Regions from separate parts of the Paraclostridium tenue genome, predicted to be linked through region 1. Evidence: riboswitches for the same ligand, from Rfam matches in the RefSeq annotation. Region 1 holds a riboswitch; each other region holds the start of a gene.
The links. Region 1 has a riboswitch for cobalamin ahead of ABFX13_RS13340 (cobyric acid synthase). Riboswitches for the same ligand answer to the same signal wherever they lie in the genome.

Region 2: another riboswitch for cobalamin. It lies ahead of pcrA (DNA helicase PcrA); the one in region 1 lies ahead of ABFX13_RS13340 (cobyric acid synthase).
Region 3: another riboswitch for cobalamin. It lies ahead of ABFX13_RS11845 (energy-coupling factor ABC transporter permease); the one in region 1 lies ahead of ABFX13_RS13340 (cobyric acid synthase).

Annotation. Positions count from the first base shown of each region.
Region 1 is NZ_BAAACP010000024.1:19,334-24,210, reverse strand. Features, by position in the region: gene cobT (nicotinate-nucleotide--dimethylbenzimidazole phosphoribosyltransferase) at 1-841, shown strand, start outside; gene cobU (bifunctional adenosylcobinamide kinase/adenosylcobinamide-phosphate guanylyltransferase) at 854-1,414, shown strand; gene cobS (adenosylcobinamide-GDP ribazoletransferase) at 1,418-2,188, shown strand; gene ABFX13_RS13345 (histidine phosphatase family protein) at 2,200-2,805, shown strand; cobalamin riboswitch at 2,833-3,012, shown strand; gene ABFX13_RS13340 (cobyric acid synthase) at 3,228-4,739, shown strand; gene ABFX13_RS13335 (cobyrinic acid a,c-diamide synthase CobB) at 4,748-4,877, shown strand, end outside.
Region 2 is NZ_BAAACP010000006.1:52-4,928, forward strand. Features, by position in the region: partial or broken gene ABFX13_RS05870 (NADH peroxidase) at 1-94, shown strand, start outside; cobalamin riboswitch at 374-559, shown strand; gene pcrA (DNA helicase PcrA) at 920-3,142, shown strand; gene ABFX13_RS05880 (M18 family aminopeptidase) at 3,171-4,469, shown strand; gene ABFX13_RS05885 (patatin-like phospholipase family protein) at 4,583-4,877, shown strand, end outside.
Region 3 is NZ_BAAACP010000016.1:27,217-32,093, reverse strand. Features, by position in the region: gene cbiQ (cobalt ECF transporter T component CbiQ) at 1-674, opposite strand, end outside; gene ABFX13_RS11850 (energy-coupling factor ABC transporter substrate-binding protein) at 668-961, opposite strand; gene ABFX13_RS11845 (energy-coupling factor ABC transporter permease) at 939-1,676, opposite strand; cobalamin riboswitch at 1,880-2,062, opposite strand; gene ABFX13_RS11840 (collagen-like domain-containing protein) at 2,380-3,846, shown strand; gene ABFX13_RS11835 (ABC transporter ATP-binding protein) at 3,924-4,784, opposite strand; gene ABFX13_RS11830 (FecCD family ABC transporter permease) at 4,784-4,877, opposite strand, start outside.

The DNA.
Region 1 (4,877 bases):
TGGAGTTTATGAAGAAGGAGTTGCACCAGATCCTCAAATAATAACTAAACTGCAATTTCCTAATTTCACAAAGGGGTTATGTGGTGTAGGTGCAATATCTAAATTCGTTAACTCAGATGTGATAGCAGTAGACCTAGGTATAAACACGGATGATAATTTAGAAGGAGTCCTAAATTATAAAATTAGAAAAGGAACTTCGAATATGGCTAAAGGTCCAGCTATGACTAGGGAAGAAGCTATTAAATGCTTAGAAATAGGGATAGAGATAACAAATGATTGTATATCTAAAGGTTATAATCTTATAGGTATTGGAGAAATGGGAATTTGTAATACTACTCCGAGTAGTGCAATAGTTTCTGTGATAAGTGAATGTGATCCAACAGATGTTACAGGAATTGGAGCTGGACTTAGAAAAGATAGATTAGAGCATAAAGCAAATACTATAAGAAAAGCTATAGAATTAAACAAACCAGATAAATTTGACGGAATTGATATACTAGCTAAAGTCGGAGGATTTGAAATAGGTGGTATGGCAGGAGTTATATTAGCTTGTGCTGCAAATAAAGTTCCAGTTGTTATTGATGGATTTATATCTTACGCAGCAGCACTTATCGCTTATACTATAAGTCCTATGACTAAAGAGTATATGATAGCTTCTCATACTTCTGCAGAATCAGGAGCTAAAAAAGCATTAGAAATATTAAGGTTAGATCCAATGCTTAATATGGATATGAGATTAGGTGAAGGAAGTGGAGCGGCTTTAGCATTTAATATTATAGAGGCAGCTAACTTTGCATATAAAAATATGGCGACTATTGATGAAGTAGATATAGGTAAATAAGAAGGTGAATCTATGAGTAAATTAATTTTAGTAACTGGAGGATCTAGGTCAGGAAAAAGCAATTTTGCTGAAAGTTTGTGTATTAATAGAAAAAATTCCACTGCTTATATAGCAACTTCTATTCCATTTGATGATGAAATGAAAGATAGAGTTAGAAAACATAAAGAAAGTAGACCTAGTAACTGGGAAACTTATGAAATTTATAAGGATATATACTCTATAATTAGTGATATAAATAAAAGACATAAGACAGTTATACTAGATTGTGTAACTTTATTAGTCAATAATTTAATGTTTGAATACAAAATAGATTTTGATAATTGTACGCCACAAGAAACTAATGAAATGGAATTTTACATAAAAGATCAAATAGATAAACTTATAAGAGAAGTAGAAAAAACAGATTTATACTTTGTAATGGTAACTAATGAGCTAGGTATGAGTTTGGTTCCAGACAATAAACTTTGTAGAGTATACTCTGATATAGTAGGTAGGATAAATCAGTATATAGGTAAATGTGCTGATGAGGTTTATTTTGTAGTTAGTGGTATACCTATGAAGATTAAGGAGTAACTTATGAAAAGATTTATAGGGATATTACAATTTTTTACTAGGATTCCAATAAGGGTAAATATAGGTTTTGATGAAGAGTTTCATAAAACAATGTATTATTTTCCTTTAGTAGGATTTGTGTTGGGAATTTTATATTTTATAATTGGATTAGTATCAAGTTTTTTATTTGATAGCTATATAACTTCTGTAAATATTTTGATATCTACAGTGATATTAACTGGAGGTCTTCATTTAGATGGTGTAGGAGATACATTTGACGGTATATATAGTTATAGAGATAAAGAAAAAATATTAGAGATAATGAAAGATTCACGATTAGGAACAAATGCAATGCTATCAGTATTATTTTTAATGTTGATGAAACTTGGATTAATATATTCAATTGTACAATCAGGACAATTATATAATTTAATATTTATGCCGGCATTTGCGAGAATGGCAATTGTAATAGCTTGCTATAAAAGTGTAACTCCAAGAAAAAATGGAATGGGTAATGTATTTATAGGCAAGCCTTCTTTAAAAATGATATTAACTGGAATAGTGTATACAGTTATATTAATAATAATTATGGGTATTACTTTATTTAACTTAAATTCATTAGATTTAATTAAAGTAATAGCGTTCATACCTATAATGATTATATTATCAAGATGTTTTGTAAGATATATATATTCTAAAATAGATGGGATAACAGGAGATATACTTGGATGTACTTCTGAGCTTATGGAAGTAATGTATTTGATCTATATATATTTAATTTTTGGATTAAAGTAAGAGGTGAATAAATGTCTAGATTAATACTAGTAAGACATGCAACAACTAATGATAATATAGATGGGAATTTATCAGGTCATATAGATAGTGAACTAAGTGATTTAGGTAAATCACAGATAGCTAAATTAAATGAATTTCTTGAAAAAGAAAAAATAGATTCTATATATACAACCACATCGACTAGAACAAAACAAACTGTACTAGAAATATCAAAATCTAGAGGAATAAATATTATAGAAAAAGAAAGTTTAAAAGAAATTAATTTTGGAGATTTCGAAGGGTTTAATTTTGACATTATACAAAAAAATTACCCAGAAGAATTTGAAAAGTTAATTTCACAAGGATTTAATTATAGATATCCTAATGGAGAAAGTTTAATAGACTCATATAATAGAGTACGTGAAGAAATAGATAAAATAATAAGTTGCAATAAAGATAAGACTATTTTAATATGTTCTCATGCAGGAACTATAAGAAATATTATATCTTACTTAATTGGGAAAACTTATGAATTTCATTGGAATTTTAAAATAGATAATGCATCAGTGAGTATTATTGATATAGTTGATGGATTTCCAGTGATTCAAACACTAAATAATACATCTCATTTAACTTAAAATAAATAAGAATACATAAAAATTTTATAAAATTAACATAAATTAGGTTCTTCATTGAAGATTAATAGGGAAGAAGGTAAAAATCCTTCGCAGCCCCCGCTACTGTGATACTGACGAAACTATTAGACACCACTGTGACGATTTACGGGAAGGAATAGAAGTAGGTTGAAGTTTAGCCAGGAGACCTGCCTAGTTTATGAATATAAAATCTTCGGGGTGAAGGATTTTAAAAATTGGTGAAGTATGTGCATTTTTAAAAACCTATCCTTTAGAGGATAGGTTTTTATATTTCTATAAATTTAAATCTTCAATTTATAGATAAAAATAATTATCAAATCACATATCTGAATAATGTAGAGCATTTTAAACGTTGTTAAAAAATTAAAGAAGTGAATTTTTTGTTATTTAAGGAGATTAATAATATGAGTAAATCGTTAATGTTTTTAGGAACAGCTTCTAATGTTGGTAAGAGTACTTTATCGGCAGGGTTATGCAGAATATTAAAACAAGATGGATATAGAGTCGTACCTTTTAAATCTCAGAATATGGCACTAAATTCATATATAACTAAAGATGGATTAGAAATGGGGAGAGCTCAAGTTACTCAAGCCGAAGCTTGTGGTATTGAACCAGATGTTAGAATGAATCCTATTTTATTAAAGCCTGCTGGGAAAAATAGATGTCAGGTAATTGTTAAAGGCAAAGTCTTAGACCATGTGAGTGCTAGTACTTATCATGGGTATAAGGATGAATTAGCTTCTATGCTTAAAAGTATATATGGAGATCTAAGTAGTGAATATGATGTAGTTATTTTAGAGGGTGCGGGTAGTTGTGCAGAAATAAATTTAAAAGATAAAGATATAGCTAATATGGGAATGGCTGAAATTGCAGATGCTCCAGTAATTTTAGTAGCTGATATTGATAGAGGTGGAGTTTTTGCTTCAATCGCAGGAACTATGCTTTTATTAGAAGAAAAAGAAAGAGCTAGAGTTAAAGGAGTAATCATAAATAAATTTAGAGGAACTGTAGAACTTTTACAATCTGGTATAGATATGCTAGAGGATATTATAAAAGTTCCAGTATTAGGAGTTGTTCCTTATAGTGATTTAAATATAGAAGATGAAGATAGTGTGACAGATAGATTTAATAAACAATTTAGACAAAATGATATAAATATTGAAATTATAAGAACTCCTTATATGTCTAATTTTACAGATGCTCATATGCTAGAAATACAAGAGGATGTAAGTATTAGATATGTAGAAAAAGGACAATCTTTATCAAATCCAGATATGGTTATTATACCAGGAAGCAAAAATACAATAGAAGATTTAATTTATATAAGAGAGAGCGGATTAGAAAAGCAAATAAAAGACTTAGAAAGACAAGGTAAATTAATATTTGGAATTTGTGGAGGATATCAACTTTTAGGTAAAAAAATATATGATCCAGATGGAGTTGAAGGGTCTATAAAAGAAATAGATGGACTTGGTCTTTTAGAGATAGAAACTATATTTGAAAAAGAAAAAGTAACTACTCAAGTAGAAGCTGTAATAAATGAGAATTTAGGTGGTTACTTAAGTTTATTAGGAAATAAAAGTGTTAGAGGGTATGAAATTCATATGGGGATAAGTAAAGGAATTAATAAACCTTTAAATACTATAGTAAAAAAATTAAATGAAGAAACTTCATATGTTGAAGGATGTGTAAATGAAAAAGGAAATGTAGTTGGGACTTATCTTCATGGAATATTTGATGATGTTAAGTTTACAAGAAGTTTACTAAATTCAGTTAGAGAGAAAAAGGGATTAGAGGGTGTAGAGAGTTCTATAAATTCTTTTGAAGAATTTAAGAATAAAGAATATGACAAATTAGCAGATATATTAAGACAATGTCTAGATATAGATAAAATATATGAAATTATAAATGGTTAGGTGAAATTATGAAAAAAATATTAATAGCAGGAACGAGTAGTGGAGTGGGTAAAACTACTATATCCCTAGGAATAATGCAAGCACTAACTAATAGAAAATTAAAAGTACAACCTTATAAAGTTGGACCAGATTATATAG
Region 2 (4,877 bases), on a different contig from region 1:
TGCTATACATGATACAGTTCATGAAATGTGTAAAGATGAAGCTAGACACGGTAAAGCATTCTTAGGATTATTAAATAGACATTTTGGAAAATAATATATAAAGGAAGAAATCTAAATAGGTTTCTTCCTTATTTATTTTCAATATATTAAAGTAAATAGAAAGTATAAATTGCATTATCCAACGACTAAATAGGTAATTTTAGTCGTTGGATGATGTATAAGAAATTAAATTAGTAGATATATTTAAAGGAATAAATATCTTTATATTGTAATAATACTAGTTTAAATATAATATGATTAGAATATAAGGATTTAAATTTAAATAAAGGAATGTTAATATTTTTATAGAATATTGTTAAATATGATGAAAATTTAATATTTTAATATTATAGGTTTTGTTTATAAAATTAATAGGGAAAGAGGTTAAAATCCTCTGCAGCCCCCGCTACTGTTATGCTGATGAAACTTTTGATACCACTGTGACTTAATATAAGTTATGGGAAGGGAAAGTAGTAAGATGAAGCTAAGCCAGGATACCTGCCTATAATATATAAATTAATTTCTTCGGGGTGAAGGAAAATAGTTTAAAGATTATGTACGTAAGTCGACCATGACTATTTTGTATATTAATTATTAAGTTATATTAATCCTAATCCCAATATTAGGATTTTTTTATTTTAAATTCTAATATATAATTAAGCCCCTAATCTTATTAGATTAATATAAATAAAAAAATTATATTTTAGCCTAACTTTAACTCCTTAGATAAAATCTAAGGAGTTTTTATTTAATTATAAAGTGGGTATGATTTTAAATATTACAAATTATGGATATCATTAATATGTAGTATTAATAAATTTGAATTAATATAGATAATAGATTAAAATATACATATAACATTGACTGTAGGAGGTAATTAATGGATATAGATTCACTAAACCCCGCCCAAAAAGAAGCGGTACTTAAAACAGAAGGACCAGTACTTATATTAGCAGGAGCTGGATCTGGAAAAACGAGAGTTTTAACAACTAGAATAGCTCATCTTATGAAAAATAAAGGAGTACATCCTAGTAATATATTAGCAATAACATTTACAAATAAAGCAGCAAATGAAATGAAGGAAAGAGTTGAAGAAACTATAGATTCAGATGTAAAAGATATGTGGATAACAACTTTCCATTCATGCTGTGTTAGAATTCTTAGAAAAGATATAAATAGAATAGGATATAATAGATCTTTTGTTATATATGATAGTTCAGACCAAGTAACTTTAGTTAAAGATTGTTTAAAAGAACTTAATTTAAGTGATAAGGCATTTGAGCCTAAGGTTGTTATAAGTTATATATCTGGAGCAAAAGATAAATTACTAACTCCTAAAGAGTATAAGGATATGCATAGACATGATGCTAGGATGAGTAAAATTGCTGATGTATATACACTTTATCAAGATAGATTAAAAAGAAATAGTGCACTTGACTTTGATGACTTAATAATAAAAACAGTAGAATTATTAAAGACTGAAGAAAGTGTACTAGCTTATTATAGAAATAAATTTAAATATATAATGGTTGATGAGTATCAAGATACAAGCAAAGCTCAATATGAGTTTATAAAATTATTAGCTAAAGAGCATCAAAATATATGTGTTGTTGGAGACGATGATCAAAGTATATATGGTTGGAGAGGTGCAGATATAAGAAATATACTTGAATTTGAAAGAGATTATGAAGATGTTCATGTTGTAAAATTAGAACAAAATTATAGATCAACTCAAGTTATATTAGATGCTGCAAATACAGTTATATCTAACAATATAGAAAGAAAAAGAAAAAAACTGTGGAGTGAGCAAAAAGAAGGAGAAAAAATAAAGATACAAGTTGCAAATGATGAAATGGAAGAAGCTGATTTTGTAGCTGATAATATATGGAGAATCCATAGAAAAGAAAATAAACCTTTCAAAGATTTTGCAGTACTATACAGAGCAAATGCACAGGCACGTGCTATAGAAGATGCTTTAAATAGAAGTCAAATACCTTATAATATATATGGTGGTACTAAATTCTATGAAAGAAAAGAGATAAAGGATTTAGTTGCTTATTTAAGAGTTCTTCAAAATGTACAAGATGATATATCTTTAAAAAGAATAATAAATGTACCTAAAAGAGGAATTGGACTTAGAACTATAGAAAAAATAGAAGATAGAGCAAGTTTAAGACAAGAAAGTATATTCTCTGTACTTTTAGATGTAGATACTAATTCAGATATATCTACAAAGGCTAGAGCGAATATAAATGGATTTGTAGATTTAATAGGAACACTTAGAGTAATAAAGGATGCTTATTCTGTAAGTAAGCTTATAGAAAAGGTACTTGATGTTACAGGGTATTTAGATGAACTTGAAAAAGATAAAAGTGAAGAATCTCAAGATAGAATAGATAACTTAAAAGAGTTTATATCTATAGCTATAGAATTTGAAAATACTAGTGAAGAAAAAGACTTAGAAACTTTCTTAACTAATGTAGCTCTTACTTCTTCAGAAAGTGATGATGAAGAAGACGATAGAGTATCTCTTATGACTATACATACATCTAAAGGACTAGAGTTTCCTGTAGTTTATTTAGTTGGTATGGAAGAAGGATTATTCCCAATATCAAGAGCTGTAAGATCTATGAGTGAGTCAGATATAGAAGAGGAAAGAAGACTTTGTTACGTTGGTATAACAAGAGCTAAAAAAGAGTTATATATGACACTTACAAAGAAAAGAACTCTTTATGGAAAAACTAATCCATCTATACAATCAAGATTTATGGAGGAATTACCAGAAGAATGTATAGAGAAATTAAATAAAGATGAGCATGAGTTAAGTTATTCTAAAGCAAATTACAATATATTAGATAAGTATAAGCAAAAATATATGAAGTCTATGAATAAGGCGAATGTTGCAAGTAAAGTTAATGCTACTATAAAAGAAAGTAAAACTGAATCAAATGTTGATGATATAAAATTAGGTTCTAAGGTTCATCATCCTAAGTTTGGGGTAGGAACTGTAGTGGCAGCTTCTGGTTCTGATTTAACAATAGCTTTTAATAATCAAGGTATAAAGAAAATAAATAAAGAATACACTACATTAGATTTACTATAAAATTTAATATAATTAAGGGGGATTTAATATGAATTCAAAAGAATTTGCTAGAAATTTAATCGGGTTTATAGAGAAAAGTCCAACAGCTTTTCATTCAGTAGAAACCTCAGAGGAATTATTAAGATTGAATGGATTTAAAAAACTTGATGCTAGAGACAAGTGGACTATAGAAAAAGGCGGAAAGTATTACACAACTAAAAATTCATCAGCTATAATAGCTTTTACTGTTGATACTGATAATTTAAAAGAAGATGGATTTAGAATAATAGGTTCTCATTCAGATTCACCTTCATTTAGAATTAAACCAAATCCAGAGATGGAAGTTGAAAAAACTTATTTAAAATTAAATACAGAATGCTATGGAGGACCTATATTAAACACTTGGTTAGATAGACCACTAGCTATAGCAGGTAGAGTTATATTAAAAGGAGAAGATATACTAAGACCTGTTGAAACTTTAATAAATATAAATAGACCTATATGTATAATACCTAATTTAGCTATACACATGAATAGACAAGTAAATGAAGGCGTAGCTTTAAATAAGCAAAAGGATATGTTGCCATTAGTAGGATTATTAAATGATACATTAGAAAAAGATAATTTCTTAATAAAAACTATAGCTAATGAGTTAGGAAGAAAAGTAGAGGAAATACTTGATTTTGATTTATTTTTATATGAATATGAAAAAGGGATGCTAATAGGACCAAATGAAGAAATGATATCTTGTGGAAGACTAGATAATTTATCTATGGCACATGCTAGTTTACATGCATTAATAGATTCTAAACCTTCAAGAGGCGTTAATGTAGTATCGGTATTTGACAATGAAGAAGTAGGAAGTTCAACTAAGCAAGGAGCAGATTCTAATATGCTAATAAATGTATTAGAAAGAATATCTTTATGTTTAGGGCAAAGTAGAGAAGAATTCTTTAGAAGTTTATATTCTTCATTTATAATATCTGCTGATCTTGCACATGCTGTTCATCCTAATGTTTCAGAAAAACATGATCCAACAAATAGACCAGTTATGGGTAAAGGACCAGTTATAAAAATAAATGCAAATCAAGCATATACAAGTGATAGTCAATCTACAGCTGTTTATAAATCTATATGTAAAGAAGCTGGAGTTAACTGCCAAGAATTTGTTAATAGATCTGATGTAAGAGGTGGAAGTACAATAGGACCTATATCATCAACACATATAGATATACCATCAGTAGATGTAGGAAGTCCGATACTTGCTATGCATTCTATAAGAGAACTAGGATGTGTAGAAGATCATATAGATATATATAAGACTTTTAAAACATTTTATGAATTATAAAATTAATAAAAAAAGTTAAAGTTAGGGGATGTATAAAAAGTATTTTACTTTTAGACATCCCCTATAATCATTAATGAAAATAAATATAGGAAAAAGAATAGGAGTGATTTTAGATGAAGACAGGGTTATGCCTAGCAGGCGGAGGGGCTAAAGGAGCATTTCAAGCTGGAGTTATATATGGATTATATGAAAAAGGAATAAAATTTGATGCTATAGCTGGAACATCTATAGGGGCTATAAATGGATATTATATATACACAGAAAATGTTAACAAGTTGAAGGAAATGTGGATAAACATTCAGAAAATTGGTGAAAACGGTGTCAAAATAGTTGATAACACTGTGGATAACTCTTTAGCAATTGATGAATTAAGAGGATTAATCAATAACTCAAGTTATTCAAAACCTT
Region 3 (4,877 bases), on a different contig from region 1:
TGAAATTTCCCATCATACAACTTTATATCTAAAGTCATACTCATCTCCTCGTATCTTTTCATCATTCTAAAAAACAAGACTTTTATAAGTAGTGCTGTTGAATTATACGAGTTTTTTAAATTTGTATACCCAAATTTTAATTGCTGTGATTTATATATATTTTTTACTTCTTCTAAGAAGATAAATATAAATCTATACATTAAAACCATAAGTTCTAATAATGTATCTGGAATATGTAACTTTTTAAATATAATTATTAACTGATTAAATGGAGTAGTAAGTATTAAAAAATAAATAGATATAACCGAGCTCATAGCTCTTAGTAATATATGTATAGAATTCTCAATTGCAAATTTAGTTGTCCCTATATAAAAACTAAATATTTTTATATTAAATATAAAATCTTTATCTTCAAAAGATATATTAACTAAATTAAGCAAGGTTCCTATAACTAAAAAATATATAGGTATCTTTAAACACTTTATGTACAATTTAATATCAACTCTTGCTAAAAACACAATTAACATGCTTATAAATAACATTATTAATAAATGTAGACTAATACTATTAGTAATTAAAGAAATTACCATAAAAATAAAAGTAACACCTACTTTAATCATTGGATCAACATTTGTTAGATTACTATTATAAGCACATTTATCAATTTCTAGCATTTACTTTTTTTGCCTTTTCTTGAACCTAAATAATATCCTATAAATCCAGCTCCTATTGCTGCTTGTGTAGAAAATAATAAACTTTCTATTTCTCCACTAGGTGGTTCGTATAAACTACTAAACCATGGTTTATAATCTGGGTTTATTTCAGAAATTAAACCTTCTGCTTCTCCATCAGCTCCCCCATACTCAGCTTTAGAATTTAACAGTAGAGGAGTTATTATAAGTATTATTGTTAAAGCAAGTAACATAAAGTTTTTAGTTTTAGTTTTCGAATTTGCACTCATCATCTTCAACTCCTTCTTCATTATTTTGTGTTATTAAATTATATACTAAAGTAGTTAATAATCCTTCTGCTATAGCTATAGGTATTTGAGTAGTGAAAAATACTCCTAAGAACTTAACTGCAGATCCAAATACTCCTCCTGCAGGATCAGGAAATGCTAGTGCTAATTGTATTGCTGTAACAGTATATGTAGCTAAATCACCTAATGCTGCTGCTAAAAATACACTCACACCAATACTTAAATTTCTTTTTCTACAAAACTTAAATATTAAATATGAAACTATAGGTCCAACTATTGCCATTGAAAAAGCATTAGCTCCTAATGTAGTAAGCCCACCATGTGCAAGCAATATTGCTTGGAATAATAATGCTATTGTTCCTATTACAGCCATAACCGCTGGTCCAAATAATATTGCTCCTAGTCCTACTCCAGTAGGGTGTGAACAACTACCTGTTAATGATGGTATTTTTAGTGCTGATAATACAAATACAAAAGCTCCTGCTAGTGCTAATAATACCTTTTTCTTTGGATCTTTTTTAACTATTTCATTAATTGCCTTTAATCCATATACGAAAAATGGAATAAATACTATTGTCCAAAGTATTGACCATTTTACTGGTAAAAATCCTTCCATAATATGCATAGCTCTTGCTGTAGTAGGGTTTAAGAGTACAATTAAAACACCTGCTACTAAAGATAGTGTTAAATAATTCATTTTAGTACCTCACTTTTTATTATAAATAATATAAATTTTTGTGATAAATTAATTTATAAATTTAAATATAGTTTTTAAGTTTATCAGGTACAAAAAAAATCCTAATTTTTGGATTAGGATTTAAATAACATCATAAATAATACCCAAGCCTATAAAAAGCTAAGATATTAATTTTTTAATTATTTTCCTTCATCCCGAAGAAACTAATTTAATTACTGTAGGCAGGTCTCCTGGCTTGGCTTCATTTTACTACTTTCCCTTCCCATAATATATATTACAGTGGTATTTGAAAGTTTCATCAACCTTACAGTAGCGGGGACTGCAGAGGATTTTAACCTCTTTCCCTTTTAATTTTATTTCTAAAAACCTACAATAGACATATTTAATTTATCACATATTTATTAATTCTATAAATATCTTTATATTCCTCTAATTTTTTTAATTTATAAAATTAACTAATACTACTTTATCATCTTATTAACAATTTTGCCAACAAAATTTTTTATTATATTAATTTGTATATTTCTAAAAATGTTTAACTTGTTAATTTATCAATATTTTTCCAATAAATTTTATAAATATAAAATATTAATTTATATTTCCTTATATTTATACAGCCTATGTAAAAATTAATCACATATTATTTTAGAAATTCATATATTAAAACTGTAACAAATATTAAATCATAAAAAGGTGAGATTTTATGGAGAAAAATACATTATCCAGAGGACCAACTGATAACAGATATAAAGAAAATTATTATAGTAATGAAAATTATAAATACAATTATTACGACAACCCAAAATATTATAATAACGGCTATAAATCAAAGGATTATGATAATTATTACAGCTCCGCATACGACAATGATTATTACCAATACAAACAAAATAATGATTACTATAACTATGATAATTACTATAGTAATTCATCTAAGTCTAATTATTATGGTAATAATTTACAAGGTCCTCAGGGTCCTCAAGGTATTACCGGTCCTACTGGACCTCAGGGTGAACAAGGCATTCCTGGCCCTACTGGTCCTCAAGGAGAACAGGGTATTCAAGGCCCTATAGGTGTTACTGGACCTCAAGGTGAACAAGGCATTCAAGGTATTCCTGGACCTCAAGGTCCTACTGGGTCTCAAGGTCCTCAAGGCATTCAAGGTATTCCTGGGTCTATTGGCCCTACTGGTCCTCAAGGTGAGCAAGGTATTCAAGGCGTTCCTGGCCCTATTGGTCCTACTGGTCCTCAAGGTTTACAAGGTGCTACTGGTCCCGAAGGCGCTACTGGACCTCAAGGTGAACAAGGTATTCAAGGCGTTCCTGGTCCTACTGGTCCTCAGGGTGAACAAGGTATTCAAGGTGTTACTGGCCCTATTGGCCCTACTGGTCCTCAAGGTGAACAAGGTATTCAAGGTGTTACCGGCCCTATTGGTGCTACTGGTCCTATAGGCGAGCAAGGCATTCAAGGTATTCAAGGTATTCCTGGCCCCCAAGGCATTCCTGGTCCTACTGGTCCTCAAGGTGAACAAGGCCCTATAGGCCCTCAGGGTATTACTGGCCCTCAAGGTATTCCTGGTCCTACTGGCCCTCAAGGTCCTCAAGGCTTGCAAGGTATTACTGGTCCTACTGGTCCTGCAATTGATATTAATACATTAACAGCAACATTAAATTCTAATCTTACTGATAGCATATTATATGCATTACAATCGATACAAGCTTCATCTTCTACTCAAAATGTATCTGTGTCTTCATTTAATACAACTAAATCAGGTACTATAAATAGTTTTATAGATGATGATGTAGTTTTACTAAGTTCAACAAATCCTGTAAATACAAATTATGTATCTTTATGTAAGATTTCACTTATAACATTTGATGTTGCACCAAATACTTCATCGTCTTTAATAAATTATAATTGTACATCACCAGATTATTGTTGTAATGCAGGTATTGTAAAAGCTTTAAGAACCATTATAGATTCAAGTACATTCCCAGTAAATAAAAATTTACGAATAGATATTGTAAATAGTACAAATTCATCCCTTAATATAGATACAGTATATGGAATATGCCGTGGAATAATTTGGGTTAAGTTCCAAACTGATGTAGAACAACATCGTTATGGAGCTATCCCATTAAATGCTATATTTTCGGTTAATCTTAGATAGTAACTAAAATTAAAAAATCTAGTTCATTAAATATAGTTAGTGAACTAGATTTTTTTAATTTATTTATATTTTTATTATCAAACTTGATATGAATGTTGATGAAAATGCTCATGCTCACCAGTAAATCCGTCTTCATGAACATGGTCATGTCCCACTCCATTTATATGGTAATGACTATGCATAAAAGATACTTGTAATTTATTATTTATAGGATTTACTCCAACATATGCATTAACCCCAAATATTTCTTTCAGCATATCTTCTGTTATAACTTCTTCAACTTTTCCACATTTTCTTATTTTTCCATCTTTCATAACTATTAAATAATCACAATACATAGATGCTATATTCATATCATGAATTGCTGATAAAGTCGTTATATTAAGACTTTTAACTAAATCCATAAGTTGTATCTGATAACCAATATCTAAGTGATTTGTTGGTTCATCTAATATTAAAAAATCCGTATCTTGAACTAACGCTCTTGCAATTAAAGTTCTTTGTTTTTCTCCCCCTGATAACTTTGAAAAACTTCTATCACTATAATCATCAAGGCCTACTCTTTTTAGCATATTATTAACCATATCTATATCCTTTTTAGAATAATCTTCAAAAACCGATTTATATGGATAACGCCCCATTTTAACTATTTGCTCTACTGTAAAGTCAAATTGTGAATTACTTTCTTGTGCTAATACTGCTATTTCTTTAGCACACTCTTTATCTTTCATAGTAGATAAATCTTTATTATCAAGTATTAACTTTCCACTATCTGGCTTATATAGTCTATATATATTTTTAAGTATAGTAGACTTCCCTGAACCATTAGGACCTATAATTCCAACAAATGAACCTTTTGGTATATCAAATGATATATCTTTTAATATATCTTTTTTATCTATACTAAACTTTAAATTTTTAACTTGTAATTTAAGCATTAATCTCTTCCTCCAAATGAGTAATTTTTCTTAGAAATTAAATATAAGAAGAATGGCCCACCTGCTAGTGCTGTTATTATTCCTATTGGTATT